3 regions of the Streptomyces sp. NBC_00466 genome follow, and region 3 is predicted to be linked to each of the others. Evidence: riboswitches for the same ligand, from Rfam matches in the RefSeq annotation. Region 3 holds a riboswitch; each other region holds the start of a gene.
The links. Region 3 has a riboswitch for cobalamin ahead of OG210_RS25705 (cobalamin biosynthesis protein). Riboswitches for the same ligand answer to the same signal wherever they lie in the genome.

Region 1 (10,436 bases), 1.3 Mb from region 3:
CGGCCCTGGACTTCGAGCAGGACGTGCTGTCCCTGCTGCAGGCGGAGATCAACCATGTGTACTACACCACCCAGGCCAGGACCCAGCACGGGCCGGAGCAGGCCGAGGTCATCGCGGCCGAACTGCACGCACTGGGACCGGAGTTGGCGAGCTGGCGCGAGGTGGCGCTGTGCCACGGGCTCAAGGACGTGGAGCCGGTCGACCTGGACCGGCTGTCCAGACCGCTGCACGCCCAGCGGTTCGACTCGGGGGCAGGTCTGGTCGCCGAGGTGCGGCGCATCCTGCTCGCCGACATCGCGGAGGCCGGACAGGGCAACAGGGACAGCCCGCTCAAGGCCGCCCTTGACGCCATCCGGGACTCCCGCGAAGTGCTGCGGCACGCCGTCGACTTCGGTGGTCTGACCCCGGGGTCCCACCGGACCGATTTCCTCGGCCGGTTCGTCACCCGGACCTCGGCGCTGTTCACCGGCCCGCCGCTGGAACGCACCGCGCAGTTCCTGGCGTTGATCGACGCCGGAGTACTCGATGTGGTGGGGCCGGACGTCGTACACGGATGCGACACGGAGCAGGACCGGTTCTTCCTGGAGTCCCCGGCCGTCGGGGACTCACGCAGACACTGCGATGTCCTGATCGACTCGCGGATTCCGTCCGCCGGCCTGATCCGCAACACCGACCCGCTGATGCGGCAGCTGGCCGACGAGCGGATGGCCGTCGGGTTCGTACACGACGACGCAGACGAGATGTTCGAGACCGGCGCCCTGCACATCACCCCGGCCGAACGCCGGGTGATCACCGCCGACGGCCGGCCGCACCGGGCCGTCTACGCGCTGGGCATTCCGACCGAGGGGGTGTGCTGGTTCACCCAGATCGGCAACGGCCGGCCGGGCGTGCACACCTCGTTCTCCAGGGACGCCGACGTGATCGCACTGAGTGTGCTGCGCCGGGCCAAGTCCAACGCCTTCCAGTGATCGGGGACAACGTGTCCGGGCAAGACGATGCGTACCGGGAGTTCCGGGCCGCGCGGGACCTCCTGCTGCACCACGCCGACGACCAGGACGCCGCACGCAAGGCGTTCCGGTGGCCGCGGCCACGGCAGTTCAACTGGGCGATCGACTGGTTCGACCGGATCGCCGAGGGCAACGACCGGGTGGCCCTGCGCATCGCCGGGCAGGGTGAGCTGACCTTCCAGGAGCTCTCCCGGCGCTCCGACCGGGCAGCCGCCTGGCTGCTGTCGCAGGGTGTGCGCCGGGGCGAGGTGGTGATGCTGCTGATGGACAACCGGACCGAGCTGTGGGAGCTGATGCTCGCACTGATCAAGATCCGGGCAGTCGTCGTGCCCGCCTTCACCACCATCTCGCCCGATGAGCTGCGCACCAGGATCGGCAGAGCCGGAGCCCGGCATGTGATCGCCGACCACCGGATCGTGCCGGGACTCCCGGTGGACGGGCTCCGGGCGAAGATCGTCGTGGGTGGGGAGCACGAGGGCTGGACCGACTTCGCCACCTCGGCCGGGCACGAGGGCCGCTTCGTACCGGAGGGCCCGACCGAGGCTGACGAACCGCTCTTCTACTACTTCACGTCCGGCTCCACCTCACGGCCGAAACTGGTGGTGCACACACACGTCAGTTACGCGATCGGGCATCTGGCGAGCATGTACTGGAACGGGCTGAAGCCAGGGGACGTGCACCTCAATGTCTCCGCCCCGGCCTGGGCGAAGTACCCATGGAGCTCACTGTTCGCACCCTGGAACGCCGAGGCCACCGTGGTGTCCATGGACAGTGCCGACGCCACCCCGGAGCGGCTGCTCGACGTACTGCGCACCGGGACGGTCACCAGCTTCTGCGCACCGCCCAGTATCTGGCGGGCGCTGATCCGGACCGGGCTGCCCGGCGGCCTGCCCGGACTACGGCACGCGGTCAGCGTCGGTGAGCCCCTCATGGGTGACATCGTCGAGCAGGCCCGCACACTGGCCGGGGTGACCGTCCGCAACGGGTTCGGACAGTCCGAGGTCACCGCCATGGCCGGAGTCACCGCCTCCTCACCGGCGGACCCGGTCTCCATGGGCTACCCGTTGCCGGGCTACGAGCTGGTGGTGGTCCGGCCAGGCACCGACGAGCCGGCCCAGGAGGGCGAGCTGTGTCTGGACCTGTCCAACAGCCCCGTCGGCATGATGAGGGGCTATCTGGACCCGGAGGACAACGCCGGCAGCCATACCCCGGGCGGCCTCTACCGCACGGGTGACCTGGCCCGGTGGGACGGCGCCGACGGGTCCCTGGTCTACCTCGGGCGGCGCAAGGACATGTTCGAGGCGCCGGACGGGGTGGCGATAGCGCCCCTCGAACTGGAGCATGTGCTGGTGCTGCACCCCGCCGTGGCCGAACTCTCCGTCGTACCGGTGTCCGAGGGCCAGGCCCTGGTACCCAAGGCGTACGTCGTGCTCGCGGCCGGGTGGAACGCCAGCCGGGCCACCGCCGAGGTACTTTTCGCGCACCTGCGGGACCGGCTGCCCGCGCCGAAGCTGGTGCGGTTCCTGGAGTTCGTGGACGACCTGCCGCGTACCGAATCGGGGAAGGTGCGGCGCGAGGCCGTCCGGGTGCTGCGCAGGTCCCGGAACGTCGAGTTCGCCGCCGAACTGCCCGCCGCCCAGGCCTAGGGTCTTCCGTTCGGATCAGGCCGGACCCCGCGAGCCCGGCCTGGTCCGAAGGCCCTGGTACCGCGAGATCCCGCGGGTTCCGACGGACCTGTGCTACCCACCGACGGTGCTGCGGCCCACGACGCTGCCCGCGCGGTCGATACAGATGACGTCGACCGCGACGGGCGCGCCGCGCAGTACGGACAGTGCCTGGTCGCGGGCGGCCACGGCCACCAGGTCGCCCAGTGGGATCCCCGCTGCCCCGCACAACTGCAGGGCAGCCAGCCCGGTGTTGGCCCCGGCCACCTCCGCGGCCAGTGCTTCGCCTGCGCCGCCCTGCCGGGCCAGGCCGGCCAGGAAGCCCTTGTCCACCTGGGAACGGGCCGAGTGCAGATCGAGGTGGCCGGCCGCCAGCTTCGAGAGCTTGGCGAAACCGCCGCAGACGGTGAGCCGGTCCACCGGGTGGCGGCGCACGTACTTGAGCACGGCCCCCGCGAAGTCCCCCATGTCGAGCAGCGCGTCCTCGGGGAGCCCGTACTCGGCGACGACCGTCCGCTCCGACGTGGAGCCGGTGCACCCGGCCAGATGCGTACGTCCGGCCGCCCGCGCCACATCGACGCCGCGCCGGATCGAGTCGATCCACGCCGAGCACGAGTAGGGCACCACAATGCCCGTCGTCCCCAGTATGGAGAGGCCGCCCAGGATGCCCAGCCGGGGGTTCCAGGTGGAACGGGCGATCTCCTCACCGTGGTCGACGGAGACGGTGAGCTCGGCATCCGCCCCCGCACCGTGGCGCTCGGCGACGCGCGCCATGTGCTCGCGCATCATCTGGCGCGGCACCGGATTCACGGCGGGCTCGCCCACCTCCAGCGGCAGCCCGGGGCGGGTGACGGTGCCGACACCCGGGCCCGCCCTGAACACCACACCCGACCCCGGCGGCAGCCGCCGGACGGTGACCCGGACCAGCGCGCCATGGGTGACATCCGGATCGTCGCCCGCGTCCTTGACGACACCCGCTGTCGCCCACCCGTCGCCCAACTCCTCGACAGCCAGCGCGAACGACGGCGTCTGGCCCTTGGGCAGGGTGACCGTCACCGGGTCGGGGAACTCGCCGCTCAGCAGCGCGGTGTAGGCGGCCGTGGCGGCAGCCGTCGCGCAGGCGCCGGTCGTCCAGCCGGGCCGCAGCCCGGTGTGCTTGAGTTGGGCGCTGCGGCCACCACCCCCCTCAGCCACGAAAGGCTCCGATGCACGTACTGATACTCGGCGGCACCACCGAGGCCCGGCGGGTCGCCGCCGGCCTGCACCCCGGGGTCCGCGTCACCAGTTCCCTGGCCGGGCGGGTCGCACGGCCCGTGCTGCCGCCCGGAGAGATCCGTATCGGCGGATTCGGCGGAGCCGGGGGACTGGCGCAGTGGCTGCGCGAGCACGAGGTCGACGCTCTCATCGACGCGACCCATCCTTTCGCCGGAACCATCAGTTTCAACGCGGCTTCGGCCGCTGCCACCGCCCATGTTCCCCTGCTCGCCGTGCGCAGGTCCGGGTGGGTGGCGGGGGAGGGCGACGACTGGCACCCGGCGGACTCCCTGGAACAGGCCGCCGGGATGCTCCCGGCACTGGGGCAGCGGATCTTCCTCACCACCGGGCGGATGGGCCTCGCCGCGTTCGCGGCTCTGGACGGACTCCGGTTCCTGGTGCGGTCGGTCGACGCCCCGCAACCCCCGCACCCGCTGCACATGGAGACCCTGCTCGACCGGGGGCCCTTCGCGCTGGACGGCGAGCGGGCGCTGCTGCGCGACCATCGGATCGACGTGCTGGTCACCAAGGACAGCGGAGGACCGGCCACCGCCGCCAAGCTCACCGCGGCACGGGAGGTGGGGATTCCGGTGGTCGTCGTCCGCCGCCCCGCCGTCCCTGGAGGCGTACAGGTCGTGGGGACCCCGGAGGAAGCCGTCCACTGGGTGCGGGACATCCAGGGCACCGCCTGAGCCGGGCTCGCAGCCACCGCATCAGCAGGCGCCCCCGTCACCCCTCGGGGTAGCTCCGGGGAGTCCAGACGATCTCCTCACCGTCACCCCGCCGCACGGTCCGCGTCCGGGACGAGCCGACGAGCAGGATCGTGCGCATATCGACCTCGGCCGGGTCGAGCGCCGCGAGCCGTACGATCCGGACACTCTCGCCGGGCCCGCCGATGTCCCGGCCCAGTACCACGGGCGTGTCCGGTGAACGGTGCTCAAGGAGCAGGTCACGGGCCTTGCCGACCTGCCAGGTCCGGCTGCGGGAGCCCGGGTTGTACAGCGCGAGCACCAGGTCGGCCGCCGCTGCGCCGCGCAGCCGCTCCGCGATCACCTCCCACGGCTTGAGCCGGTCCGAGAGCGAGATCGTGGCGTAGTCGTGGCCGAGCGGCGCACCCGCACGGGCCGCAGCCGCGTTGGCGGCGGTCACCCCGGGCAGCACCCGCACCGGAACATCGCGGTACCCGTCCTGGGCCGCGACCTCCAGTACGGCGGTCGCCATCGCGAACACACCGGGGTCACCGCCGGACACCACGGCGACCTTGCGCCCGCGCCTGGCCAGGTCCAGAGCGAACTCGGCGCGCTCCGACTCCACCTTGTTGTCGGAGCCGTGCCGCCGCTGCCCGGGCCGGACCGGGACCCGGTCCAGATACGTGGTGTAGCCCACCAGGTCGTCCGCGGCCGCCAGGGCGCCCCGGGTCTCCGGGGTGAGCCAGAGCGGGCCCGCGGGGCCGGTGCCGACCACGACGACGTCACCGTGCTCCCGTACCGGCCCGGTCGCGCCGACGCGGCTCGGCAGCACCGCCACCGAGAAGTACGGCACCGATCCGGCCTCCACGTCGGCCAGTTCGCCGGTGCGCTCCCCGGGCATCGTGGCGCGCTCCACATAGCGGGCCTCGGCCATCCGGCCCGACCGCCCGACCGCCCGGTGCACCGCGGGGAAGGTCCGGCCCAGCTTCATGACCACCGCGGAGTCCGTCGACGCCAGACGCGCCGTCAGCTCCTCCTCGGGGAGCGTGCCCGGCAGGATCGTCAGTACCTCCTCGCCCTCGACGAGCGGCACACCGAGCCGGGCGGCGGCAGCGCTCACCGAGGTCACCCCCGGGATCACCTCGGTCGGATAGCGGTCCGCGAGACGCTTGTGCATGTGCATGTACGAGCCATAGAAGAGCGGATCACCCTCCGCGAGCACCGCCACCGTGCGGCCCGCGTCGAGATGCGCGGCCAGCCGGGCCGCCGCCTCGGCGTAGAACTCCTCCATCGCGCCCCGGTACCCGCCGGGGTGGTCGGTGGTCTCGGTGGTCACCGGGTAGACCAGCGCCTCCTCGATGTGGTCGGCGCGGATGTGCCCGGCCGCGATGGACCGGGCTATGGACCGGCCGTGCCGGGCGCTGTGGAAGGCGACGACGTCCGCCTGGGCGATGACCTCCACGGCGCGTACGGTCATCAGCGACGGGTCACCGGGGCCGAGCCCGACTCCGTACAGCCGACCGGTGCTCTGCTCGCTCATGCTGGTGTTCATTCCTCTTCGCTCGCAATGGCGTTGACCGCGGCCGCCGCGATGGCGCTGCCCCCGCGCCGCCCGCGCACCACCAGATAATCCAGCCCCGCGACGTCGTCGGCCAGCGCGTCCTTGGACTCGGCGGCGCCGACGAAACCGACCGGCACGCCGATGACCGCCGCGGGGCGCGGCGCGCCCTCGCGGACCATCTCGAGCAGCCGGAACAGTGCGGTCGGCGCGTTGCCCACGGCCACCACGGCGCCTTCCATACGGTCGCGCCACAGTTCCAGCGCCGCGGCGGTGCGGGTCGTGCCGAGCTCCGCCGCGAGGCCGGGCACGGACGGGTCGGACAGCGTGCACACCACCTCGTTGCCGGCGGGCAGCCGCTTGCGGGTCACCCCGCTCGCGACCATCGCCACGTCGCACAGCACGGGGGCACCGGCGCGCAGTGCCTCGCGGGCGCGCGCCACCACCTGCGGGGTGTAGGCGAGATCGCGCACCAGGTCGACCATCCCGCAGGCGTGGATCATCCGGACGGCGACCTGGCTGACATCGGCGGGAAGTCCCGTGAGGTCCGCCTCTGCGCGGATGGTCGCAAAGGACTGGCGGTAGATCGCCGGGCCGTCCTTCTCGTAGTCGAACACTGTCTTCTCGCTCATTTCGTCACTGCGTGAGGGGCGTGGTCCGGGCTTCCGCCACGGTGGCGGCGAACTCTGAGGGGTCGTTCATGGTGTCGGGCAGCCGTTCGCCGCGTACGGAGACCTCGTAACCGGCGGCCGTGGCGACCACGTCCACCCGGTCGCCGTGGGGGTGGCCGCAGCGCCGTGCGCACCCCGACCAGTACACGGGCAGACCGCGGCCGGTGCCGGGAGCCAGTGCGGCGTGCGCGCGTACATCGGCCAGGGACTTCGCACAGCCGGGGCGTCCGATGCACGCCCCGACCCCGTGCCAGGGGGAGTCAGGTCCTGTGATCAGTCCCGCGGCCGAAAGATCCGCGAGCCGGGCATCAGCGGTGTCCGGGCCGAGCCCGGGGAGCACCACACCCCGCCAGGGAGTCAGCCGCAACTCACCGCTGCCGTCGTGCAGCGCCGTGTCCGTCAGCAGGCGCCACTGGGCTGAGGTGATGAGCCCGAGCGGCGCCTCGACGCAGAGCGCCGCCCGTCCGTCCGGGGCCGGTACGGTGCCGGGCGCGGGGCCCGTCCCGGACGGCAGCGGTTCTGCCCGGTCCCGGGCAACGGCCGGGATACCGGCGGCTGCCAGCCGTTTCCCGACCGCGTGGACGAACGCGGCAGCCCCGCAGGGCAGTTCCGCCACCCGCCAGGCGCCGGTCCCCGCGGCACGGGCGGCGCTCAGAAAGGTCTCGGCCGCCAGCAGGGCGCTGCGGGCCGCGTGTTCGGCCGGAACGGCCAGCATCTCCGGCGCCTCGCCGGTGCACAGCAGCGCACCGTCGCCCGGAGAAGCGATCAACGTCACATCGGCGCCGAGGCCGGCCACATCGCGGCGGCCGTCGTCGAACGCGAACAGAAAACGGCCGGACAGGCCGGCGGCCGCCGCGCAGCCACAGAGCAGGGTGTCCAACTCCCGTGCCCAGCCCTGCACATCGGCCGCTCCCCGCCCGTCGAGCCCGCACAGCGGGGAGGCCACGACATTACGGGCCCGCTCATGGCGTACCGACGGCAGCAGCCCGGCGTCCGCGAACACATCGGCGAGTTCCCGGCCGCGGTCCTGGGCCAGCCCGCGCAGCTGCACATTGCCGCGCGACGTCAGATGAAGTGCCCCGTCGCCCAGCCGCAGCGCCACGTCCAACACCGCCCTGGCCTGCGGAACTGTCAGTACACCTGCCGGAATCCTGACCCGTGCCAGCGCGCCGTCGTCCGCCGCGTGCAGGCGCAGGCTGCCCGGACACGCGTCGCCGCGGTCACGCCGGGCGGCCGGCTCCCGTGGGGGCGGAGGTGCGGAGGAGTGGGGCATGGCGGCGAGCATACCGACCGGTCCACCAGGGCCATGTCCTGCACCGATGCGACCGCCGGTGCGGACCCGGTGCGCCGGTGGCGGCCCCCGAGGCCCACTGCCCGCCGCCCGTCAAGGTCGTTACTATGCTTGTCGACGGGCCGTTCGGCCCGCAATCGCCTACGACGGCGACAGGGGAGGAAGCCCGGTGAGATTCCGGCGCGGTCCCGCCACTGTGAGCCCGGCTCTTGGAGCCGAGTGAGCCAGGAACTCCCGCCGTCCTTGACACCGCCCGGGGCGCGGATACCCCGAGGAAGGCCTGACGCCGCATGCTCCTGCTTCTGTCGACGTCCGACACCGACCTGCTCAGCGCCCGTGCCGCGGACGGCCCCGTCGCGTACCGCTTCGCCAACCCGTCCCGGCTCCAGCTCACCGACCTGCCCGCCCTTCTCGAAGGCGCCGACCTGGTCGTCGTACGCCTCCTCGGTGGCATCCGCGCCTGGCAGGAGGGCCTCGATCTGCTGCTGGCCGACGGGCGTCCGGTCGTCGTCCTGACCGGCGAGCAGGCCCCGGACGCCCAGTTGATGGAGGCGTCGACCGTCCCGGTCGGGATCGCAGCCGAGGCCCACGCCTATCTGGCGCACGGCGGGCCCGCCAATCTCGGCCAGCTCGCCCGCTTCCTCTCCGACACCGTGCTCCTCACCGGCCACGGCTTCGAGCCCCCGGCAGCCGCGCCCAGCTGGGGCCCACTGCCGCGGCAGGCAAGGTCTGCCCCGGCAGTGGAACGCACCGCGCGCACCGCCGACGGGCCGACCGTCGCGGTGCTCTACTACCGGGCCCACCACATGAGCGGCAACACCGCCTTCGTGGACGCCCTCTGCGAAGCCGTCGAGGACACCGGAGGCCGGGCCCTCCCGCTCTACGTCGCCTCGCTGCGCGCCCCCGAACCGGAACTCATCGAAACGCTGCGCGCGGCGGACGTCATCGTCACCACGGTGCTGGCCGCGGGCGGAACGAAGCCCGCCCAGGCGTCCGCCGGGGGCGACGACGAATCGTGGGACGCGGGCGCGCTCACCGCCCTGGACGTCCCCATCCTCCAGGCGCTGTGCCTCACGGGTTCACGGGCCGCCTGGGAGGAGAACGACGAGGGCGTGTCGCCGCTGGACGCGGCCAGCCAGATCGCCGTGCCGGAGTTCGACGGCCGGCTGATCACGGTGCCCTTCTCGTTCAAGGAGATCGACCAGGACGGGCTCCCCGCCTACGTCGTCGACCCCGAACGGGCCGCCCGCGTCGCCGGGATCGCCGTGCGCCACGCGCGGCTGCGGCACATAGCCCCCGCCGACAAGCGGCTGGCCCTGGTGCTCTCCGCGTACCCCACCAAGCACTCCAGGATCGGCAACGCCGTCGGCCTGGACACCCCCGCGAGCGCTGTCGCCCTGCTGCGCCGGCTCCGTGACCAGGGCTACGACTTCGGCCCGCAGGACGTTCCCGGTCTGGCGTCCGGTGACGGCGACGAACTGATCCGCGCGCTGATCGAGGCCGGTGGCCACGACCAGGAGTGGCTCACCGACGAGCAGCTCGCCCGCAACCCCGTCCGTATCCCCGCCGCCGACTACCGGCGCTGGTACGCCACGCTCCCCGCCGGGCTGCGCACGAACGTGGAGGAGCACTGGGGCCCGCCGCCCGGCGAGATGTTCCTCGACCGCAGCCGCAACCCCGAGGGCGACATCGTCCTCGCCGCCCTGCGCCACGGCAATCTGCTGGTCCTCATCCAGCCACCGCGCGGCTTCGGCGAGAACCCGATCGCGATCTACCACGACCCCGATCTGCCGCCCTCGCACCACTACTTGGCCGCGTACCGCTGGATCGCCGCATCCGCGGACGACGGCGGCTTCGGCGCGGACGCCATGATCCACCTCGGCAAGCACGGCAACCTGGAGTGGCTGCCGGGCAAGAACGCCGGCCTGTCCGCCGCGTGCGGTCCCGACGCGGCCCTGGGCGACCTTCCGCTCATCTACCCGTTCCTGGTGAACGACCCGGGCGAGGGCACCCAGGCCAAGCGCCGTGTCCACGCCACGCTGGTCGACCACCTGGTCCCGCCGATGGCCCGCGCCGACTCCTACGGCGACATCGCGCGCCTGGAGCAACTCCTCGACGAGTACGCCCAGATCGCCTCCATGGACCCGGCGAAACTCCCCGCCATCAGGGCCCAGATCTGGACGCTCATCCAGGCCGCCAAGCTCGACCACGACCTGGGTCTGGAGAACCGGCCCGACGACGAGGGCTTCGACGACTTCATCTTCCACGTCGACGGCTGGCTGTGCGAGATCAAGGACGCGCA
Region 2 (10,436 bases), 560 kb from region 3:
TCACGATCCGCCCGGGCACCTCGGCCACGGCCGGGTCGGGCGACCAGAGTTCGGTGTCGGCGCCGATGTGCACGACGTGGATGCGGTCCTCGCGCACCCCGAGGTCCTCGATGATCTCCTGCTGCGAGGAGCCGGAGACGGTGAGGACGGACGGGAGCCTGCGGGCGACCCGCTTCTGCATCCGGGTGAAGCCGTACCAGCGGCGTACGGAGGCGCGGCGGCGCCAGCCGTCGGCGGCCGCGAGGTCGAGCCGCCGGTCGACGGTGATGGGGTGATGGACGGTGGTGACCAGCGGCGCGCCGAGGTCGCCGAGCAGTCCGTAGCCGAGGGTCTGGTTGTCGTGGATGACGTCGAACTCGCCGCGCCTGGCGAGGAGATGGCGCCGGGCGCGCAGCGAGAAGGTCAGCGGCTCCGGGAAGCCGCCGGTCCACATGGTGCCCACCTCGACGGCGTCGATCCAGTCGCGGTACTCGTCGCGCCCCGGGGTGCGGAAGGGGTCCGGGCTGCGGTAGAGGTCGAGGCTGGGCAGCTCGGTGAGCGGTACGCCCTCGTCCAGCACCGGGAAGGGCTGGGCACCGATCACCTCGACGCTGTGGCCCAGCCGGGCCAGCTCCCGTGAGAGGTGCCGGGCGTAGACGCCCTGACCTCCGCAGAAAGGATTGCCCTTGTACGTGAGGAACGCGATACGCAACGAGCCCCGGGCACCGGCGGCGGAACCACCGGCAAGGGGGCCCGCTTCTATGGCCTCAGCGGTCACACTCGGCCCCCTTCTCGCAGCAGTCCCGGCGGAGCGTAGTCGCTCACGCTAATCTAGAACAAGTTCTCGCAAGCCTGGGGTCCGAGGGCACCCCCGGAAGAACTCAGCCAGACTTGATCGTTCAATGAGCTTCGAATCTACCGGCTGGTAGCTCCGTCGCAGCAGCCGGATCAGGTGATTCGCGCCACGGCGGGATCGGATGGGACAGATGACTGTGGAAGCCAGACCGGCGTCGCCGCCCCTGACGGAGCGGCAGGAGGCGCGCCGCCGCCGGATTCTGCACGCGAGCGCCCAGCTGGCCAGCCGCGGCGGCTTCGACGCGGTGCAGATGCGTGAGGTCGCCGAGTCCTCCTCGGTGGCGCTCGGAACGCTCTACCGGTACTTCCCCTCCAAGGTCCATCTGCTGGTCGCCACCATGCAGGACCAGCTCCAGCATCTGCACACCACCCTCCGCAAGCGGCCCCCCGCGGGCGACACCCCCGCCGAGCGCGTCGCGTCGACGCTGATGGGCGCCTTCCGCGCACTCCAGCGTGAGCCGCATCTGGCGGACGCGATGGTCCGGGCGCTGACCTTCGCCGACCGGAGCGTCAGCCCCGAGGTGGACACCGTCTCCCGTCTGACGACGGCGATCATCCTGGACGCGATGGGCCTGGAGCACCCCACCCCCGAGCAGCTCTCGGCGGTCCGGGTCATCGAGCACACCTGGCACTCCGCGCTGATCACCTGGCTGTCCGGGCGGGCGTCGATCGCCCAGGTGAAGATCGACATCGAAACGGTCTGCCGGCTGATCGACCTGACCGGCCCGGACAGCGGCCCGGACAGCGGCCCGGGCCGGATCGCGCCCCCGTAGCGCTTACGGTGCTCCCGCCGGACAGGGCGATCCCCGCCGGGCGCTACTCGTCCGGCGGGAAGACCGTCTCGCCGCTCCCGAGCAGCGTGATCATGATGGCCTCGACCGGGCAGCCCTCCGCGGCGGTCAGCACCTTCTCGCTCGCGTCGGTCTCCGGCGGCCGCGGGTGGGACTGGCGCGCCGAGTCGAGTTCGAAGCCGTCCGGTGCGTGGTTCACGCACATCCCGGAGCCGATGCAGACGGACCGGTCGACCTCCACGCGCCAGCGGTCCCCCATTACTCCGCCTCGCCCGCTGCCGGTTCGTACCCGGCGGGGAGATGGATCATCTTGTGCTCGAAGTACTCGCCGTACCCCTCGGGCCCGAACTCCCTGCCCACTCCGGAGTTCTTGTAGCCGCCGAACGGCCCGAGCATGTCCAGGCTGAAGGTGTTCACGCTGTACGTGCCCGTCCTGACCCGGCGCGCGATCTCGATGCCGTGCTCGACGTCCGCCGTCCACACACTGCCGCTGAGCCCGTAGTCGGAGTCGTTGGCGATTTTCACGGCCTCCTCCTCGTCCCCGTAGGGCAGCAGGCAGATCACCGGGCCGAAGATCTCCTCACGGGCGATCCGCATCGAGTTGTCGACGTCTCCGAAGAGGGTCGGCTCGACGTACCAGCCGTCCTCAAGGGCTGCCGGACGGCCGCCGCCGGTGAGGATCTTGGCGCCCTCTTCCTGGCCGATGCGGATGTAGTCCAGTGAGCGCTGCTGCTGACGGCGCGCCACCAGCGGGCCGACCTCGGTCGCCGGGTCCAGCGGGTCGCCGACCTTGAGCGCACCCGCCGCCGCGGCGAACGCCTCGGCGATCTCGTCGTACCGGCTGCGCGGGACCAGGATCCGGGTCTGGGCGACACACGCCTGCCCGTTGATCATCCAGGCGAACGGCACAATTCCCGCGACCGTCGACTCCAGGTCCGCGTCGGGCAGGATGATCGCCGCCGACTTGCCGCCGAGCTCCAGGGTCACCCGGGTCAGATTGCGCGCCGCGACCTCCATCACGCGCTTGCCCGCGGCGACGGAGCCGGTGAACGACACCTTGTCGACGCCCGGGTGTCCGACGAGGTACTCACTCACCTCGCGGTCGGCCGGGAGGATCGACAGCACCCCCTTCGGCAGCCCTGCCTCGCTGACGATGTCGGCGAGCACATAGGCGTCCAGCGGGGTCTCCGGCGAGACCTTCAGGATCGCCGGGCAGCCCGCGAGCAGCGCAGGGGCGAGCTTGGCGGCGGCCGTGAACTGCGGGACGTTCCACGGAACCACCGCGGCCACCACCCCGACCGGCTCACGCCGTACGAGCAGCTTGCCGAGGACACCGTCCCGGCTCTCCTCGTACGGGAAGGCACGGGCGGTCGTGATCGCCGCGTCCCACACCATCATCGCGGCGAGCGCCTGCACCATGGTGCTGGAGGTGTACGGGGTGCCGTTCTGGGAGCTGATGACCCGGGCGATCTCCTCGTACCGCACGGCGAACGCGTCCTTGATCCGGGTGATCACCTCGATCCGTTCGTCCAGCGACATCCGGGGCCAGGGGCCCTCGTCGAACGCCTGCCGCGCCACGGCGACAGCGCGGTCCACATCGGCCTCGGACGCGTGCGGTACGCGCCCGATGACCTGCTCGGTGTGGGGCGAGACGACCTCGATGACGTCGGTGCCGAGTGGTTCCGCCCACTCCCCGCCGATGAAGAGCTGCCGGTGTTCCACAAGCTCGGTCATGACTGACTGCCTCCCGGTGGACACTTTCTGACGCTGTATCAGAAACTGATACCAGTTCTACTTCGCATCCGGAACCCCCAGGGGGGCGCCGGGACCGGTCCGGGCAGGACCGGCGGGGTCGATGGAACCGGTTCTAGTTATAGTGAGTTCGCGATCAAAGGCATTGCCCCGGACGAGAGTTAGTGCCCCGGAAGAGAGTTGAGGACGCCATGGCGCAGGTGACCGAGCACGGCGGAGGCGTCTGGTCCATCGAGGTCCCGATTCCGGACAACCCCCTGGGCCACACCCTGGTCCACGTCGTCGAGACGGACCGCGGCCCCGTACTGATCGACACCGGCTGGGACGACCCCGACTCCTGGGACGCGCTGGCCTCGGGCCTGGCAGCCCTCTCCCTCTCCGTCACGGACATCCACGGCGTCCTCATCACCCACCACCACCCCGACCACCACGGCCTCTCCGGGCAGGTGCGCGAGGCGTCCGGGGCCTGGCTGGCGATGCACGCGGCCGACACCGAGGTCGTCAAGCGCACCCGCGGCGCCGAGCCGGCGGTCTGGCTGGAGTACCTCACCCGGAAACTCGCCGCCGCCGGAGCGCCCGACGAGCACATCGCACCGCTGCGCCGGGCCCGCGCCTCCGGCGGAACGCGGACGCTCCCGGGACTGCGGGCCGCCGTCCCCGACCGCGAGATCGTCCCCGGCGACCTGCTGCCGCTGCCCGGCCGCAGGCTCCGCGCCATCTGGACGCCCGGCCACACCCCGGGCCATGTCTGCCTCCATCTGGACGAGGAGCACCCGACGAACCGGCCGGGCAACGGGCGGCTCTTCTCCGGCGACCACCTGCTGCCCGGCATCACCCCGCACATCGGGCTCTACGAGGACCCGGACGACACCACGGCCGCGTCGTTCGAGCGGGGGGACCCGCCCCCACTCTCAGCTTCGTTCGAGCGGGGGGACCCCCTTGGCGACTACCTGGACTCGCTGGAACGGATCGGCCGGCTGGCCCCCGCCGAGGTGCTCCCCGCCCACCAGTACGCCTTCACCGACGCCGCCGCCCGGGTACGGGAGTTGCTGGCCCACCACGAGGACCGGCTCCGGGATCTGCTGACCCTGCTGGCCCAGCCGCAGACCCTCTGGCAGATCGCCGAGCGGATGGAGTGGAACCGCCCCTGGGAGCAGATACCGCACGGCTCACGCAATATCGCGGTCTCGGAGGCCGAGGCCCATCTGCGGCGGCTGGTGAAACTGGGGCGGGCGGAAGCCCTCACCGGCAGTGACCCCGTGACCTATATGGCGGTATAGCCGGAAACTTAGCCCCGATCCTTCCGGTACGCGCCCGAGGCGGCGGCAGACCACCCCGGATCAGGCCCGCCGCCCGTACGTCACCCGCTTCCCGCCCGCGTCCGAACTCGGGACCAGCGGAGGATAGTCCGCAGGTCGGAGTAGCGTTAGGGTCATGCATTCAGTACCGCACATCACGAGGGGGGCGGCCGCCGATGGCGCCGGACGAGGCTGTGATCGGCTGCACGGGGAAGCTGATCCTGGCAACGCGCGGATCCGCCGGTCCCGGTGAGGTTCTGATCCAGGTCAGAGGGGGCTGGGAAGCCTTTCTCGCCTGGTCCACGGAGCCCTTGTCGTACGGGGCGACAGTGCTCGTGATCGAATCCCGCGGTACTCGCCAGGTCGACGTCATCGAGTGGACCGATCCCGTGGACCCGCTGGATGCGCTGACCCTCGACCCCGGCGACACCGACTAAGGAGACCAAGGATGTTGGGTTATCGCGTTCCAGCGCCGGACGAGGCCATGCTCATCTCCGGAGGCAGGCGTGGTCTGGGCGGTGCGCCCTTCAGGGTCGTGACCGGCCACGGAAAGTTCGTACTTCCGGTCTTCCGCAAGACCCGCTTCCTGACCCTCGCGATGTGCGAGGCGGAGGTCGCCGAGACCTGTGTGACCCGGCAGGGCATCGTGCTGACCGTGCGGGCCGTCATCGCGTTCAAGGTCGGCAACGACACCGAGAGCATCGTCAACGCCGGCCAGCGCTTCCTCTCCGACCAGGACCAGATGTCGGTGCTGACCGGGCGGATCTTCTCCGGTCATCTGCGCTCGATCATCGGCTCCATGACCGTCGAGGAGATCGTCACCGAGCGGCAGAAGCTCGCCACCGAGGTGCTGGAGACCTCCAAGACGGAGATGGCCAAGATCGGCCTGATCGTGGACTCGCTCCAGATCCAGTCGATCGACGACGGCGAGACCGGTTATATCGCCGCCATGTCCGCCCCGCACACGGCGGCCATCCAGCGGCAGGCGCAGATCGCCCAGGCGCAGGCCACCCAGGCGTCCGTCGAGGCGCAGCAGGAAGCCACCCGTAACCAGGCCGAGTACCAGCGGCAGACCGCCGTCGTACAGGCGCAGTACTCGGCGGAGGTGGACCGGGCGCAGGCGCAGGCCGCCCAGGCCGGTCCGCTCGCCCAGGCGCACGCGCAGCAGGAGGTGCTCGCGGCCCAGACCGAACTGGCCCAGCGCGCCGCCCAGTTGCGCCAGCAGCAGCTGGTCGCCGAGATCGTGAAGCCCGCCGAGGCCGACGCCGAGCGCATCAGGGTGCTGGCCGTGGCCGAGGCCGAGCGGATGAAGATCCAGGCCGCGGCAGCCGCCTCGTACGACCGGGTGGCGCTCGACCGGATGCTGATCGACCAGCTCCCGCAGATCGTCAAGGAGGCCGCGTCCGGCCTCGCGGGCGCCAATGTCAACGTGCTCAACGGCGCGGACGGCCTGGGCGAGATCGCTGCCGGTCTGGTGGGCCAGGGTCTGACGATCCTCGACTCGGTACGGAAGAACCTGGGCGCGCAGGACGACGACGCCCACCAGGGCGGCCGGGGCGCGGAGATCCAGCGCTACCTCGGCGCGAAGTCCGGCAAGGACAATGGCGACAACGGCGACAACGGGCCGATCGACATCAAGTAGAACCGGCCGGCCGTCCTGTACGGCCCCGGGCCGTACAGGACGGGCACGGACGAGAACAGCGAGAACGGACGGCGGCGCACCGGATCCAGCGGTGCGCCGCCGTCCGTTTCCCTGGCCGCCCCCAGGGGCGCTCAGGGGCGGTCGGTACAGTAAGACGGTCGTCATCACACCCGTACAGGGGGAAGCCGGTGCAATTCCGGCGCTGACCCCGCAACCGTAAACCGCCTGCCCCAGGCGGTGAGCCGGACCGCCCTGTACGGAAGTGACCGGCTCGTGCCACCGGAAGCCTCCGGTGGCCGGCACCGTCGAGGTATACGGAGCCGGAGCCCCGGTGCCTGAGTGGGCCCGTGCCCCGGCTTCCCCGCAGGAGAGGCCCCGCCCGCCATGACCCTTCGCCGCAGCGTCACCGCGCTCGCCGCATCCGCCGTACTCTGCGCGGCCGCTGCGCCGACGGCCTTCGCCGACTCCTCGCCGTCACCCTCACCGTCCCCGGTGCTCCCCTCCGGCCTGTACGGCAAGACCGACCCCAAGTACGACGGGGTCTGGCGGCAGTCCCTCGCGCTGATCGCGCAGGACGCCACCGGGGTCCGCCCCGCCGCGAAAGCCGTCGACTGGCTGACCGGCCAGCAGTGCGCCAACGGCGCCTTCACCTCCTTCCGCGCCGACGTGACGAAGCCGTGCGGCGCGAAGGAACTCCTGGACACCAACGCCACCGCCGCCGCCGTACAGGCGCTGAAGGCGCTCGGCGGGCACGACGCCGCCGTGAAGAAGGGCGCCGGCTGGCTGAAGTCGGTGGCGGGCAAGGACGGCGGCTGGAGCTACAACCCGGGCGGCCCGAGCGACGCCAACTCCACATCCGTGGTGATCGGCGCGCTCGCCGCGGCCGGGGAGCCGACGGCCGCGGCCAAGAAGATGCTGGTCTCGCTCTCGATCCCGTGCGATGCCAAGGAGGGCGGCGGCGGCTTCGCGTACCAGCCCGACAAGAAGTCCGGGAAGCTGTACGCGAACGCCGACGCGACGGGCGCCGCCGTACTGGGCACCCTGGGCGCCGGACTGGCACCGGGCCCCGGCGGCAAGGACGTCGGCGGCACCGGCTGCCTGAACGCGTCGACGCCCGCCCAGGCCGCGCACAACGGCGCCACCTACCTCGCCGGGGCGACCGCGGGGAAGGCCTATCTGAAGTCCGCGATGCCCGGCGCCGAGGACCAGCCCGACTACGGCAACACCGCCGACGCGGTGACCTCGCTCGGCGCCGACGGCCTCATCGCACAGGCCAGGCAGCCCCTGGCCTGGCTGGAGCAGCACTCTGCGGGATGGGCCAGGCAGAGCGGCCCCGCCGCGTACGCCCAGCTGATCTTCGCGGCCCGTTCGAACGGTATCGACCCGCACGACTTCGGCGGCGCGGACCTGGTCGAGCAGCTCAACGCGACCGGCCCCGCCCCCGCAGGTTCGGTGAAGGCCGCGGACTCGAAGCAGAGCAGCGACAGTTCGGGCATCAGCGTCTGGTGGATCATCGGCGTCGGCCTGATCGCCGGAATCGGCGGCGGGTTCCTGCTCAGCATGCGCGGCAGGAAGCGGCGCTGATGCGCCCCCCGATAGCTCGTACGCGCGCCATGCGGACCGGTTCCGTCCGGCTGATCGCCCTGGCCGTCGCGGTGGGCGCGGCATTCACCGCGCTCACCGCGTTCGGGGCGGCTCCCGCGCAGGCCGCCGGGTACCGGTACTGGTCTTTCTGGGACCGCTCGGGCAGCGGCTGGGAGTACGCCACACAGGGCCCGTCGACGGCCCGGCCCACCGACGGGGACGTACAGGGATTCCGGTTCGCCGTCAGTGCGGACTCCCAGGACGCGAGCAAGCCGCGCGTCCCGGCGCGCGGCACCCCCCTCACCTTCGACGGCATCTGCGGGAAGACCCCGGCCAAGGGCGGCGCCAAGCGGATCGCGCTGGTCATCGACTTCGGTACGGCGGCCGACGCACCGGACGGCGAGAAGCCGCCCGCCGAGCGCACCGTGTGCGCGCGGGTCGGCGGGGACGCGACCAGCGCGGAGGCGCTCGCCGCCGTCGCCCGGCCGCTGCGCTACAACAGCGACGCGCTGCTCTGCTCGATCGCGGGCTTTCCCCGCACCGGCTGCGGCGAGCAGGTCTCGCAGACGCAGAAGGGTGGCCACGCGCAGCGGACCGACAGCGCCCCGCGGCACGACAGCGGTGGGCCGTCGGCGGGGCTCGTCGGCGGGATCGCTGCGGTGGTCGTGCTCGGCGCGGCCGGTGTGTGGCAGGCGCGCCGCAGGCGCAACAGCGGATGACCGTGTCACTCCGCGCCCCCGCCGTCGGCCGCAGCAACGCCCTGCACGCGGGGGCCTGGTGGCTGTGGGCCCTCGGGCTCGCGACCGCCGCGTCCCGCACGACCGACCCGCTGTTGCTCGGCCTGCTGGTGGGTGTGGCGGGCTATGTGGTGGCGGCCCGGCGCACGGACGCGCCGTGGGCCCGCTCGTACGGCACGTTCGTGCGGCTCGGGCTGTTCGTCATCGGTATCCGGCTGGTGTTCTCGGTGGTGCTCGGCTCCCCGGTGCCCGGCTCGCACACACTGTTCACGCTGCCCGAACTCCCGCTGCCGCACTGGGCGCAGGGGGTGCGGATCGGTGGCCGGGTGACGGCGGAGCAGCTGGTCTTCGCGCTGTACGACGGCGCCAAGCTGGCCACCCTGCTGATCTGTGTGGGCGCGGCCAACGCGCTCGCCAACCCGGCCCGGCTCCTCAAGTCCCTGCCGGGCGCCCTGTACGAGGTCGGGGTGGCGGTCGTCGTCGCGATGACCTTCGCGCCGAACATGGTCGCCGACGTGGTGCGGCTGCGGACCGCACGGCGGCTGCGCGGCCGTCCCACCGGCGGGGTCAGGGCGGTCCTGCAGATCGGGCTGCCGGTGCTGGAAGGCGCGCTGGAGCGGTCGGTCGCCGTGGCGGCCTCGATGGACGCGCGCGGGTACGGCAGGACGGCGCAGGTGCCGCGTGCGGTCCGGCACACCACGACCGCGCTGACGCTCGGCGGGCTGCTCGGGGTCTGCGCGGGGACGTACGGTCTGCTGGCCGCCGAGGGCGCCTCGTACGGTCTGCCGGTGCTGGGCGTGGGGCTGCTGGCCGCGCTGGCCGGGCTCAGGCTGGGCGGCCGGCGGTCCGTGCGGACGCGCTACCGGCCGGACCGCTGGGGTCCGCGCGCCTGGCTGGTCGCGGGCTCGGGGGTCGCGGTGGCCGCGCTGATGATCTGGGCGGGGTCGCGCGACGCGGCGGCGCTGCACCCCGGGGTGGTCCCGCTGGTCGCACCGGTGCTGCCGCTGTGGCCGGCGGCAGCTGTGCTGGTCGGGCTGGTCCCGGCCTTCGTGGCGCCCGTACCGGAAGCGCCCGCGCGGAATGCGCCCAAGCCGAAAGCCCCCGGGGCGCAGGCTCCCGGGGCGCAGTCCCCCGTACCGAAGGCCCCGTACCAAGAAGAAGGAGGGTGTAAGTGATCCGGTTCGAGCAGGTCTCGGTCACCTACGCCGACGCCGGGGAGCCCGCCGTCCGCGGGGTCGACCTGACCGTGCCCGAAGGCGAACTGGTGCTGCTCGTGGGCCCGTCCGGTGTCGGCAAGTCGACACTGCTCGGCGCGGTGTCCGGTCTGGTGCCGCACTTCACGGGCGGGGTGCTGCGCGGCCGGGTCACCGTCGACGGACGGGACACCCGGACCCACAAACCCCGCGAACTCGCCGACCTGGTGGGCACGGTGGGCCAGGACCCGCTCGCCCACTTCGTGACGGACACCGTCGAGGACGAGCTCGCGTACGGCATGGAGTCGCTGGGGGTCGCCCCGGACGTGATGCGCAGACGGGTGGAGGAGACCCTCGATCTGCTGGGCCTCACCGAGCTGCGCGACCGGCCGATCGCGACGCTCTCCGGCGGTCAGCAGCAGCGGGTCGCGATCGGCTCCGTACTGACCCCGCACCCCAAGGTGCTGGTGCTCGACGAACCGACCTCCGCGCTGGACCCGGCAGCCGCCGAGGAGGTGCTGGCCGTCCTCCAGCGGCTGGTGCACGACCTCGGCACGACCGTGCTGATGGCCGAACACCGGCTGGAGCGGGTGGTGCAGTACGCG
Region 3 (10,436 bases):
CGGAGGGTTGCTTCGACGCCGGCTAATGCACAAGGAGAAATGCCATGCGGCCCAGTCTAACGGTGCCGCGCCAGCACTCTGCCGGTGCCCGGTGCCAGACTGGGACCGCACCGCGCACAAGAGAGACAAATCGGAAGACCGAACTCCGTGGGAGAGGGTGTCCGGCATGGTTGCCACGATCAGTCCGACGCTTCTGTACGACGACGCCAAGGCGGCCATCCGGCTGCTCAAGGACGCCTTCGGCTTCACCGAGGTCGCTGTGTACGAGGACGAGAGCGGCGCGGTCGCCCACGCCGAGCTGGCCTACGGCGACGGCATGGTGATGCTCAGCACCCGGGGCCGCCTGGAGGGGGTCTACGCCAGGGCGATGGCGAAGGGCGGCCCGATGGGCGTCTATGTCGCCATCGAGGACACCGACGCCCACCACCGGCGCGCGGTGGAGCACGGGGTGGAGATCCTGATGCCGCCCACCGACCAGGACTACGGCTCCCGCGACTACGTGGCGCGCGACGCCGAGGGGAACGTCTGGAGCTTCGGCACGTATGTGCCGGGAGGCCCGGTCTGAGCCATCCCGGCACACATCGCTCAGACGCCCCCGGTGTGCACCTGGAACGCGGCCCGGCGCACCGCCTTGGCCAGGGCCGGATCGGGGTGTGCGGCGGCCAGCGCCACCAGCACCTGCACGGTGCGCGGGTGCCCCACCGCCCGTACCTCTTCGAGCAGGGCGGGCACGGTGCCCTGCACCGCTGATTCCAGATGGCGGACCAGCAGGGTGCTCTCCCCGTGGTCGGCGACGGCCGCGGCGGTGTCCACCCAGAGCCAGGTCGCCTCTTCACGGGTGAGGGCGTCATGGGCGTCCTCGGGGTCGGCGCCCTCGTACTCGGCCAGCCAGAGCACCGCGTACGGACGGAGCGAGGTCTCACCGGCCGCGCCCCGTACCGCCGCTTCCGCGGGGGCGCCGACCACCCGCAAGGCCTCGAAGGCGAGACCGCGCAGCAGCGCGTCCTCACCCCGGGCCACACCGAGCAGCTCGGCGACGGCGCTGCGCACGGTGCGGGCGGCCAGCCAGGCGCGGTACTCGGCCCGCGCCGGGCCCGGTGTCAGCCCCGCACAGCCGCGCAGCATGTCGTCGGCGTGCTGCTCGATGTTGCCCGCCGGGCTCTGCGCCGCGACGCAGATCTGCTCCAGCTTGACCCAGACCGCCCAGTTGCCGAGCGGCGTCAGCGTCGCCTGGCCGGGTGCCAGTGTCAGCGCGCCGACCGCCGCCAGGCCCCGCAGCGCCCAGTCGAGCAGCGCGGCGAGCACCCCCGCCGCCATCGGGGGCTCGGGCTGCGGCTGCGGGCCGTAGGGGACCTCGCAGCGCTCCTCGTGCAGTTCGGCGACGCGCTGCTGGAGCAGGTCGAGCAGGGCCGGTACGGCCACCGGCCCCGCGGAGAGCTGGAGCAGCGAGAGCACCTGCGGTACGGCCTCGACGACCTCGGCCACCGCGGTGGCGGGGACGTCGGCGGCGGCCGGGTGGACGATCGACCAGGCGTCGAAGAGGGCGACCCAGCCGCGCAGCACCGCGCTGTCGTCACCGTCCCAGGCGCGCAGCCGCCACCCGGGGCGGGCGATGTCCCCGTGCAGTTCGACGAGTCCGGCGAGCCGGGCGCGGTCCCAGCCCGCGCGGACCGCCTCCGGGGTCAACGCGAGGGTACGTACGGCGTGTTCGGCGGCGGGGGCGGTCAGCGCCCCGCCCTGCACCGGCCGGGCGTCCCCGGCCCAGCGGGCGATCCGGACGGCGTCGGCGAGCACCGTCCTGGCCTGACGGGCCAGCTCCGCCGGGGCCGGCGTACCGGCGGGCGGGCGCGGGGCGGGACGGATGCGCCGGTTGCTCACGACACGACGGGCCGTGACCAGAGGTCGGGGGCGGACGAGGCGGAGTCTGGAGTCGCGCGGGTTACGGGACGTCACGGGGAGCAGTCTTGCCTCTGACGGGCCGAAAGCCCAAACGGAACCCCTCGCTACAGGTTGACGCAGGGCACACAGAAGCCGGCCGGCGGGCCGGGACCGCTACATCAGCGGGGTCAGGAAGCGCCGCATGGACTCTTCGTAGGCCGCGGGATCCGCGTTCCACATCGCGCCGTGCGGGGCGCCCGCGACGGTCCTCAGATCCACCAACGACGGCTGGCCGTCGGCGAGTTCGACGGAACGCCGCCAGGGAGCCACCCGGTCGCCGGGGCCGTGGAAGACCAGCGTGGGCACGGTCAGCGCCCGCGGGTCGGCGGCGGCGCGCAGCCGGTCGCCGTTGGTGCCCGTACGCCCCTGGGCCGCCCGCACCGCGAGCGGCAGCAGGAAGGCCGGGGTGCGCCGGGCGGCGGCCAGCGCGCCGAGGGTGGCCTCCCAGTCGAGGACCGGGGAGTCGAGGATCAGGCCGCTGATGCGGTCGCGCATCCCCGAACCCACCGCGGCGTGCAGGGCCATGGCGGCGCCGGTGGACCAGCCGTGCAGGACGACGCGCTCCGCGCCGTAGCGGACGGCGTAGCGGATGGCCGCGTCCAGGTCGCGCCACTCGGACGCGCCGAGGTGTCCCAGGCCGTCCGGGTTCGCGGGGGCTCCGGTGTCGCCCCGGTAGGAGATGTCGAGGACCGCGAACTGGTGGCGGTGCAGGAAGCCCAGGACGTTCATGGGGTGCTCCCTGCCGGTGCCCAGGCCGTGCACCGTGATCACCCAGGTGGGGCGGGGGCCGGGCACGAACCAGGCCGGGGAGGCGCCGAGTTCACCGGGGATGTCCACGTCGGCGTGGTCGATGCCGAGCGCGGAGCGCGGGTCGCCCACGTACACCTGCGGGGTGAGCCGGGCCTTGGTACCGGGGGCGAGCGTGCCGTAGGTGACCCGGTCGAGCCGGCGCACGACGGTGTCGGCGGTCTCGGAGCCGCCGTCGATCACCGGTCCGACGACCGCGTGGACCCCCGGGCCCTCAAGGCCGTACACACCGGGGCGCAGCGAGGCCAGGCACCGGCTGAGGGTGACCCGGCCGGGGGCCGTGGCATGTACGGAGAGCCGGGGCTCGGCGGGCAGGGCCCGGTCCTGCGGCGTCCTGAGCGCGGCGTCGGCGGCGAGCCGGCCGGCCGCTGCCGCGGCCGCGCCGACCCCGATCAGAGTGGTGACGGCCGTTGCCGTCGCGGTTGCCGGGCGCACCCCTCCAGTGTCGGCGGGGGCGGGCCGGGCTGCCAGCCGACCGGGGCAAACGTGGCCGGACCTGCGAGGATCCGGCTTGGTCCGGTCGTCGGAGTGCCGTCGTCGCCCGATGGGCGGCCGCGCGGTGTCCGGCGACAGGCATTAGCCGGGCTGGCCGTACCCGCGGAGCTTCTCCGTGGCCTCGGCCAGCTGTCCCGGCGACAGCAGGGACGGGGTGCGGCCGGGCAGCGCGGACGCGGTGAGCCAGAGCCTGCACATCCACTCCAGCTGGGCGGTGCGGTCGTAGGCCTGGTCGAGCGAGCTGCCGTAGGTGACCGTGCCGTGGTTCTGGAGGAGGCAGCCGGAACGGCCGGTGAGGGCGGTGAGCATGTTCGCGGCCAGCTCGTCGCTGCCGTAGAGCGCGTACGGGGCGACGCGCACCGGGCCGCCCAGCGCGGCGGCCATGTAGTGGACGGCGGGCAGCTCCGGGACCAGGGTGGAGACCGCCGTCGCGTGCACCGCGTGGGTGTGGACCACCGCGGTTGCGGCCGTGGCGCGGTGGACGGCCAGGTGCAGGGGCAGTTCGCTGGTCGGTTTCAGCTCGCCGAGCACCTGGTGGCCGTCCAGGTCGACGGCGACGGTGTCGCCGGGGCCGAGCTTCTCGTACGGCACTCCGCTGGGGGTGACCAGGACGAGGTCGCCGCAGCGCACCGAGACATTGCCCGATGTGCCGACGACCAGCCCTTCGGACGCGGTCCTGCGGGCGGTGGCGACGAGTTCGTGCCAGGCCCTCGCGAGTGGGTCGGTCTCCTCAGGCGCCACTGCTGTCTCCCCCATCACATCTGTCCCGCTGCCGCGTCTGCGCTGTTCCGGGCCCGCTGGGGCCGTCCACGCGATGATGCCAGCCCTCCGGGCGCCCCGGTACGCCACCGCGGCAGCCGCCGGCCACGAGTGGAATGGGCGCGTCCGGGCAGAGTCACCACAGCGCCCGGCCCAGTTCATCTTCCGTTCACCCAGGTTGCTTACGTTCATCTCGTCAATGACCTCGAACGATTGCCCAGGTAAATGGAACACTTGACCCTGCTCCTTGGGATCGTGATCATTACCGCTCTCGTGTTCGACTTCACGAACGGTTTCCACGACACTGCCAACGCGATGGCGACGACCATCTCGACCGGCGCTCTCAAACCGAAGACCGCGGTGGCCATGTCCGCCGTGCTCAACCTTGTCGGGGCATTCCTGTCCGTCGAGGTCGCCAAGACGATCTCCGGCGGGATCATCAATGAACAGGGCATCACCACAGAAGTGATCTTCGCGGCACTCGTCGGTGCCATCCTCTGGAATCTGCTGACCTGGCTGCTCGGCCTGCCGTCCAGTTCCTCCCACGCACTCTTCGGCGGGCTCATCGGAGCCACGCTGATGTCGGTCGGCTCGTCGGGTGTCAACGGCGATGTCGTCATCACCAAGGTCCTGCTCCCCGCGGTCGCCGCGCCGGTCGTCGCCGGTCTCGCCGCGCTGCTGGCCACCAGGCTGACGTACCGGATCGGGCGCCGTACGGACGAGAAGTCCACCGCCAAGGGCTACCGGGCCGGCCAGATCGCCTCCGCGGGCCTGGTCTCGCTGGCCCACGGCACCAACGACGCGCAGAAGACCATGGGTGTCATCACCCTCGCCCTGGTCACCGGCAACGTCATCGCACCCGGATCGAACCCGCCCCTGTGGGTCATCGTCTCCGCCGGCACCGCCATCGCACTCGGTACCTACCTGGGCGGCTGGCGCATCATCAAGACCATGGGCAAGGGGCTCACCGAGCTCAGGCCGCAGCAGGGCTTCGCCGCCCAGACCGGTGCCGCGACCGTGATCCTGGCCTCCTCGCACCTCGGCTTCTCGCTCTCCACCACCCAGGTCTGCTCGGGCGCCGTGATGGGCGCGGGCGTCGGCCGCAAGGGCGGGGTGGTCCGCTGGTCCACCGCGACCCGCATGGCCGTCGCCTGGTGCCTGACCCTGCCCGCCGCCGCGCTCGTCGGCGCGGGCGCCGAGTTTCTGACCGGCCGCGGCCCGTGGGGCATCGGCGCCGTCGCCGCCCTGCTGGTGGCGGGCTCCGGTGTCATCTGGTCGCTCTCCCGCCGCAAGCCGGTCGGCCAGCACAGCGTCACCCCCGACGAGCCCGCCGGGTACGACGAGCCGGCCGGGGTGGTGACCACCGCCATCGCAGCCGTCGCGCCGCCGCCGGCCGGAGCGGTCACCGACCCCCTCCGCACCACCATCCCCGCACCCGGCGGCGCCGCACCGGAGCCCAACCGGCCCGCCACGGTCTGAACACGGTCCGCCTGAACACGGTCCGAAAGTCCGAAACGGTCTGAAGGAGAAGGACACCGCACCATGGACATCGACTGGGCAGCTCTCGGCACCGTCTTCGGCGTCAGCCTCGTGGCGACCGTCGGACTGGTGGGCCTGTTCACGCTCGGCGTGGTGGGCCTGGCGCGGAAGCCCGCGCCGGAGCCGGGCACCGCAACCGCGCCCGCCGCCGCGACGCCTGCCGGTACGGGCCGGGGCCCGGCACCGGCCGCGGCGGCGCGGGTCGGCGCGTACGCCTGCTTCGCGCTCTGCGCGGCGGCCGTCGCGTACGGGATCTATCTGATCGTCGCCTGACAACAGCTCGCTCCTCCCCCGCAGCGTCACTCCGCCCGCCCGGCGGCCTCCACCGGCCACCGGGCGGGCGGCTGGTGTGCGCGGCCCGTGCGTTCGGCCGTCCGGGTGACCCGTGTGGGGCTCGGCACACTGCCCCGCCGCAGGTCAAGGGTGAGTTGACGGGTGTTCGCCGACCGTGGTGGACTTCCGGGGCCAATACGGCGGCAGGAGAGGAAGTCCGGTGCGAATCCGGCGCGGTCCCGCCACTGTCACCGGGGTTGCCCCCGGGAGCCAGGAACTCTCACCGCCGGTCACGTCGAACCAGGGCGCGGACACCCTGAGTGAGGACTACGCCATGCGCGGCCGCCTGCTGCCCGAACCGCCCGATGCTCCGAGCACAGCCGCCGTGAGGGTCCCGGGCGTACTGGCCTGCTGACCTCATGCGTGCCGAGCGTGTCTTCGTGTACGGCGCCACCACGGGCCTCCTGGCAGACCTCGTCTTCGCCGACCCCCGGCGCGGCCACCCCGTCGCCGCTTTCGGACGGGCCGCCGCCGCCGTGGAACGCCGGCTGTGGCGCGACCACCGCGGGTGGGGCGCGCTGCACACCGCGGTCTGCGCCGGGGGCGCGGTGGGCGCCGCCGTGCTGGCCGGGCGTGCCGTACGCGGCCGTCCCGCCGCGGGCATCGCGCTGACCGCCGCCACCACCTGGGCCGTCGTCGGCGGCACCTCGCTGGGGCGTGAGGCGCGCGCGGTGGGCGACGCGCTGGCGGCGGGTGACATCGAGGCGGCCAGGGAGCGGCTGCCGCATCTGTGCGGACGCGATCCGCAGGCGCTCGACGCACAGCAGATCGCGCGGGCCGTCGTGGAGTCCGTGGCCGAGAACACCTCCGACGCGGTGGTGGGCGCGCTGGTCTGGGGCGCCCTCGCCGGGGTGCCGGGGCTCGCCGGGTTCCGGGCGGTGAACACCCTGGACGCGATGGTCGGCCACAGGTCGCCCCGGTATCTGCGGTACGGCTGGGCCTCCGCCCGGCTCGATGACCTGGCCGGCCGGCCGGGCGCCCGGCTCACCGCCGTACTCGCGGTGCTCGCGGGCGGGGACCCGCGCGGCGCCGTACGGGCCTGGCGGTCGGACGCGGCCGGCCACCCGAGCCCCAACGCGGGCCCGGTGGAGGCGTCGTTCGCGGGCGCGCTGGGCGTACGGCTCGGCGGCACCCTCTCGTACGCCGGCCGGGTCGAGCACCGGGCGGTACTCAACGGCGGCGGCCGGCCGGTGGCCGTCGGCGACATCGAGCGCGCGGTGCGGCTGTCGCGCCGGGTGTCCCTGCTGGCGCTCGCGACAGCTCTCGTGGTGAGGAAGGTACGCGGATGAGTGGCGGACTGCTGGTGGCCGGAACCACGTCGGACGCCGGGAAGAGCGTGGTCACGGCGGGCATCTGCCGGTGGCTGGTGCGCCGGGGTGTGAAGGTCGCGCCCTTCAAGGCGCAGAACATGTCGCTCAACTCGTTCGTCACCCGCGAGGGCGCGGAGATCGGGCGCGCGCAGGCGATGCAGGCGCAGGCGGCGCGGGTGGAGCCCACGGCGCTGATGAACCCGGTGCTGCTCAAGCCGGGGAGCGACCGGTCGAGCCAGGTCGTGCTGATGGGGAAGCCGGTGGGCGAGATGAGCGCCCGCGGCTACCACGGCGGCCGGCAGGAGGCACTGCTGGGCACGGTGACGGACTGTCTGACGCAACTCCGGGGCACGTATGACGCGGTGATCTGCGAGGGGGCGGGCAGTCCGGCCGAGATCAATCTGCGGCGGACCGACATCGTGAACATGGGGATCGCGCGCGCCGCGCGGTTCCCGGTGGTCGTCGTCGGCGACATCGACCGGGGCGGTGTCTTCGCGTCGTTCTTCGGTACGACGGCGCTGCTGAGCGCCGAGGACCAGTCGCTCGTCGCCGGGTACCTCGTCAACAAGTTCCGCGGTGATGTGTCCCTGCTCGAACCGGGGCTCGACATGCTGCACGGGCTGACCGGGCGGCGGACCTACGGTGTCCTGCCGTACGCACACGGCCTGGGCATCGACGAGGAGGACGGGCTGCGGGTGTCGATGCGCGGCACGGTGCGCGAGTCCGCCGTGTCCGCGCCGTACGGGCAGGACGTGCTGCGGGTCGCCGTGTGCGCCGTGCCGCTGATGTCGAACTTCACCGATGTGGACGCGCTGGCCGCCGAACCGGGCGTCGTGGTGCGGTTCGTGGACCGTGCGGAGGAGCTGGCGGACGCGGACCTGGTGATCGTGCCGGGGACGCGCGGCACGGTGCGCGCCCTGGAGTGGCTGCGGGAGCGCGGGCTCGCGGACGCGCTGGCCCGGCGGGCCGCCGAAGGCCGTCCGGTGCTGGGCATCTGCGGCGGTTTCCAGCTGCTCGGCGAGCACATCGACGACACGGTCGAATCGCGCGCCGGGGCCGTCGACGGGCTCGGACTGCTCCCTGTCCGGGTGCGGTTCGCGGTGGAGAAGACCCTGGCGCGGCCCGTCGGAGAGGCCCTCGGGGAGCCGGTCGAGGGGTACGAGATCCACCACGGGGTCGCCGAAGTGCTGGGCGGCTCCCCCTTCCTGGACGGCTGCCGCACCGGTTCCGTGTGGGGCACGCACTGGCACGGCTCGCTGGAGAGCGACGGCTTCCGCCGGGCCTTCCTGCGCGAGGTCGCCGCCGTCGCGGGCCGGCGGTTCGTACCGGCGCCCGACACCAGCTTCGGCGTGCTCCGCGAGGAGCAGCTCGACCGGCTCGGCGACCTCATCGAGGAGCACGCGGACACCGACGGGCTGCTCGCGCTCATCGAGTCGGGCGCGCCGGCCGGGCTCCCCTTCGTCGCCCCCGGAGCGCCATGAGCGCCATGAGCGCGGCCGGGGTGCGGCTGCGAACACGCCACCGGCCCGTCACCGGACCTGTCACCCGAGCACCTGTCACCCGAGCATCTGAAGGAGTGATCCCGAAGTGAGCACGCCCTACCCGTTCACCGCTGTCGTGGGCATGGATGACCTGCGTCTCGGGCTGCTGCTCAACGCGGTCAGCCCGGCTGTCGGCGGCGTACTCGTGCGCGGCGAGAAGGGGACCGCGAAGAGTACGGCGGTGCGGGCCCTGTCCGCGCTGCTGCCCGCGGTCCCGGTGGTCTCCGGGTGCCGCTTCTCGTGCGACCCCGGCGCGCCCGACCCGGCGTGTCCTGACGGTCCGCACGAGTCGGCCGACGGCGTGTCGCGCGACGCGCGCATGGTCGAACTGCCCGTCGGCGCCTCGGAGGACCGGCTGGTCGGCGCGCTGGACATCGAGCGGGCGCTGGCCGATGGCGTGAAGGCGTTCGAGCCGGGGCTGCTCGCCGACGCGCACCGCGGGATCCTGTACGTCGACGAAGTCAATCTGCTTCACGACCACTTGGTGGACCTGCTGCTCGACGCGGCCGCGATGGGCGCCTCGTACGTGGAGCGCGAGGGCGTCTCCGTACGGCACGCCGCGCGGTTCCTGCTCGTCGGGACGATGAACCCCGAAGAGGGCGAGCTGCGGCCGCAGTTGCTGGACCGTTTCGGACTGACCGTCGAGGTCGCCGCTTCACGCGACCCGGACCAGCGGGTCGAGGTGGTGCGCAGGAGGCTCGCGTACGACGACGACCCCGCCGGTTTCGCCGCCCGCTGGGCGGACGAGGAGAGCGAGCTGCGGGCGCGCATCGTGGCTGCGCGGGCGCTGCTGCCCTCCGTGCGTCTCGGCGATCCGGCGCTGCGGCAGATCGCCGCGACGTGCGCCGCCTTCGAGGTGGACGGGATGCGCGCGGACATCGTGATGGCGCGCACCGCGACCGCGCTGGCCGCCTGGGCGGGGCGTTCGGATGTCACGGCCGACGACGTACGGCAGGCCGCGCTGCTCGCGCTGCCGCACCGCCGCAGGCGGAACCCGTTCGACGCGCCGGGGCTCGACGAGGACAAGCTCGACGACACGCTGAGGGAGTCCGCCGGGGACGACGGCGGCGGCGCACCCGACACGCATGACGGGAACGACGACGACGGGCCGGACGGACCCGACGGGCCGGACGGTGGCGGTGGTGGCGGGCTGCCGCCGCAGCGCGACGGGGACGGCGGACCGGGCGACACGCCGCAGCAGCAGGAGCCCGCGGCGGACGGGTCCGACACGCCCGCGCAGCAGGAGACCGGCGGGGGCGCGCCCGCCGCGCCGGGCGGCGGCGGGGAGCAGGCAGCGGCGAAGGCGGCCGAACCGTTCCGTACGCGGATGCTGAGCGTGCCGGGGCTCGGCGACGGCGCGGCGGGGCGCCGCTCCCGGGCCAGGACCGAGCACGGCCGCACCACCGGTTCGCGCCGGCCGCAGGGTGCGCTCACCAAGCTGCATCTGGCGGCGACGGTCCAGGCCGCGGCGCCGCACCAGCGGGCGCGCGGGCGGTCCGGCCGCGGCCTTGTGGTCCGCAGGGACGATCTGCGGCAGGCCACCCGGGAGGGGCGCGAGGGCAATCTGGTGCTCTTCGTGGTGGACGCCTCCGGGTCGATGGCGGCCAGGCAGCGGATGAGTGCGGTGAAGGGCGCCGTGCTCTCGCTGCTGCTCGACGCGTACCAGCGGCGGGACAAGGTGGGTCTGGTGACGTTCCGCGGGAAGGACGCGGAG

Region 1: linked by a shared signal. The riboswitch ahead of cobN (cobaltochelatase subunit CobN) and the one ahead of OG210_RS25705 (cobalamin biosynthesis protein) in region 3 are both predicted to bind cobalamin.
Region 2: linked by a shared signal. The riboswitch ahead of OG210_RS23265 (prenyltransferase/squalene oxidase repeat-containing protein) and the one ahead of OG210_RS25705 (cobalamin biosynthesis protein) in region 3 are both predicted to bind cobalamin.

What each region holds. Positions count from the first base shown of each region.
Region 1 is NZ_CP107896.1:7,064,643-7,075,078, forward strand. Features, by position in the region: gene OG210_RS31650 (FAD/NAD(P)-binding protein) at 1-968, shown strand, start outside; gene OG210_RS31655 (AMP-binding protein) at 980-2,653, shown strand; gene OG210_RS31660 (cobalt-precorrin-5B (C(1))-methyltransferase) at 2,747-3,865, opposite strand; gene OG210_RS31665 (cobalt-precorrin-6A reductase) at 3,877-4,617, shown strand; gene OG210_RS31670 (precorrin-2 C(20)-methyltransferase) at 4,655-6,154, opposite strand; gene OG210_RS31675 (precorrin-8X methylmutase) at 6,163-6,789, opposite strand; gene cobG (precorrin-3B synthase) at 6,809-8,128, opposite strand; cobalamin riboswitch at 8,235-8,389, shown strand; gene cobN (cobaltochelatase subunit CobN) at 8,425-10,436, shown strand, end outside.
Region 2 is NZ_CP107896.1:5,163,976-5,174,411, reverse strand. Features, by position in the region: gene OG210_RS23300 (glycosyltransferase family 4 protein) at 1-757, opposite strand, end outside; gene OG210_RS23295 (TetR family transcriptional regulator) at 966-1,607, shown strand; gene OG210_RS23290 (ferredoxin) at 1,651-1,884, opposite strand; gene OG210_RS23285 (aldehyde dehydrogenase) at 1,884-3,359, opposite strand; gene OG210_RS23280 (MBL fold metallo-hydrolase) at 3,569-4,657, shown strand; gene OG210_RS23275 (hypothetical protein) at 4,852-5,112, shown strand; gene OG210_RS23270 (SPFH domain-containing protein) at 5,124-6,317, shown strand; cobalamin riboswitch at 6,452-6,588, shown strand; gene OG210_RS23265 (prenyltransferase/squalene oxidase repeat-containing protein) at 6,702-7,901, shown strand; gene OG210_RS23260 (SCO2322 family protein) at 7,901-8,620, shown strand; gene OG210_RS23255 (energy-coupling factor transporter transmembrane component T) at 8,617-9,813, shown strand; gene OG210_RS23250 (ATP-binding cassette domain-containing protein) at 9,810-10,436, shown strand, end outside.
Region 3 is NZ_CP107896.1:5,719,378-5,729,813, reverse strand. Features, by position in the region: gene OG210_RS25735 (VOC family protein) at 167-565, shown strand; gene OG210_RS25730 (hypothetical protein) at 586-1,953, opposite strand; gene OG210_RS25725 (alpha/beta hydrolase family protein) at 2,053-3,180, opposite strand; gene OG210_RS25720 (class II aldolase/adducin family protein) at 3,322-3,996, opposite strand; gene OG210_RS25715 (anion permease) at 4,225-5,478, shown strand; gene OG210_RS25710 (hypothetical protein) at 5,542-5,811, shown strand; cobalamin riboswitch at 5,973-6,112, shown strand; gene OG210_RS25705 (cobalamin biosynthesis protein) at 6,231-7,160, shown strand; gene OG210_RS25700 (cobyric acid synthase) at 7,157-8,662, shown strand; gene OG210_RS25695 (putative cobaltochelatase) at 8,769-10,436, shown strand, end outside.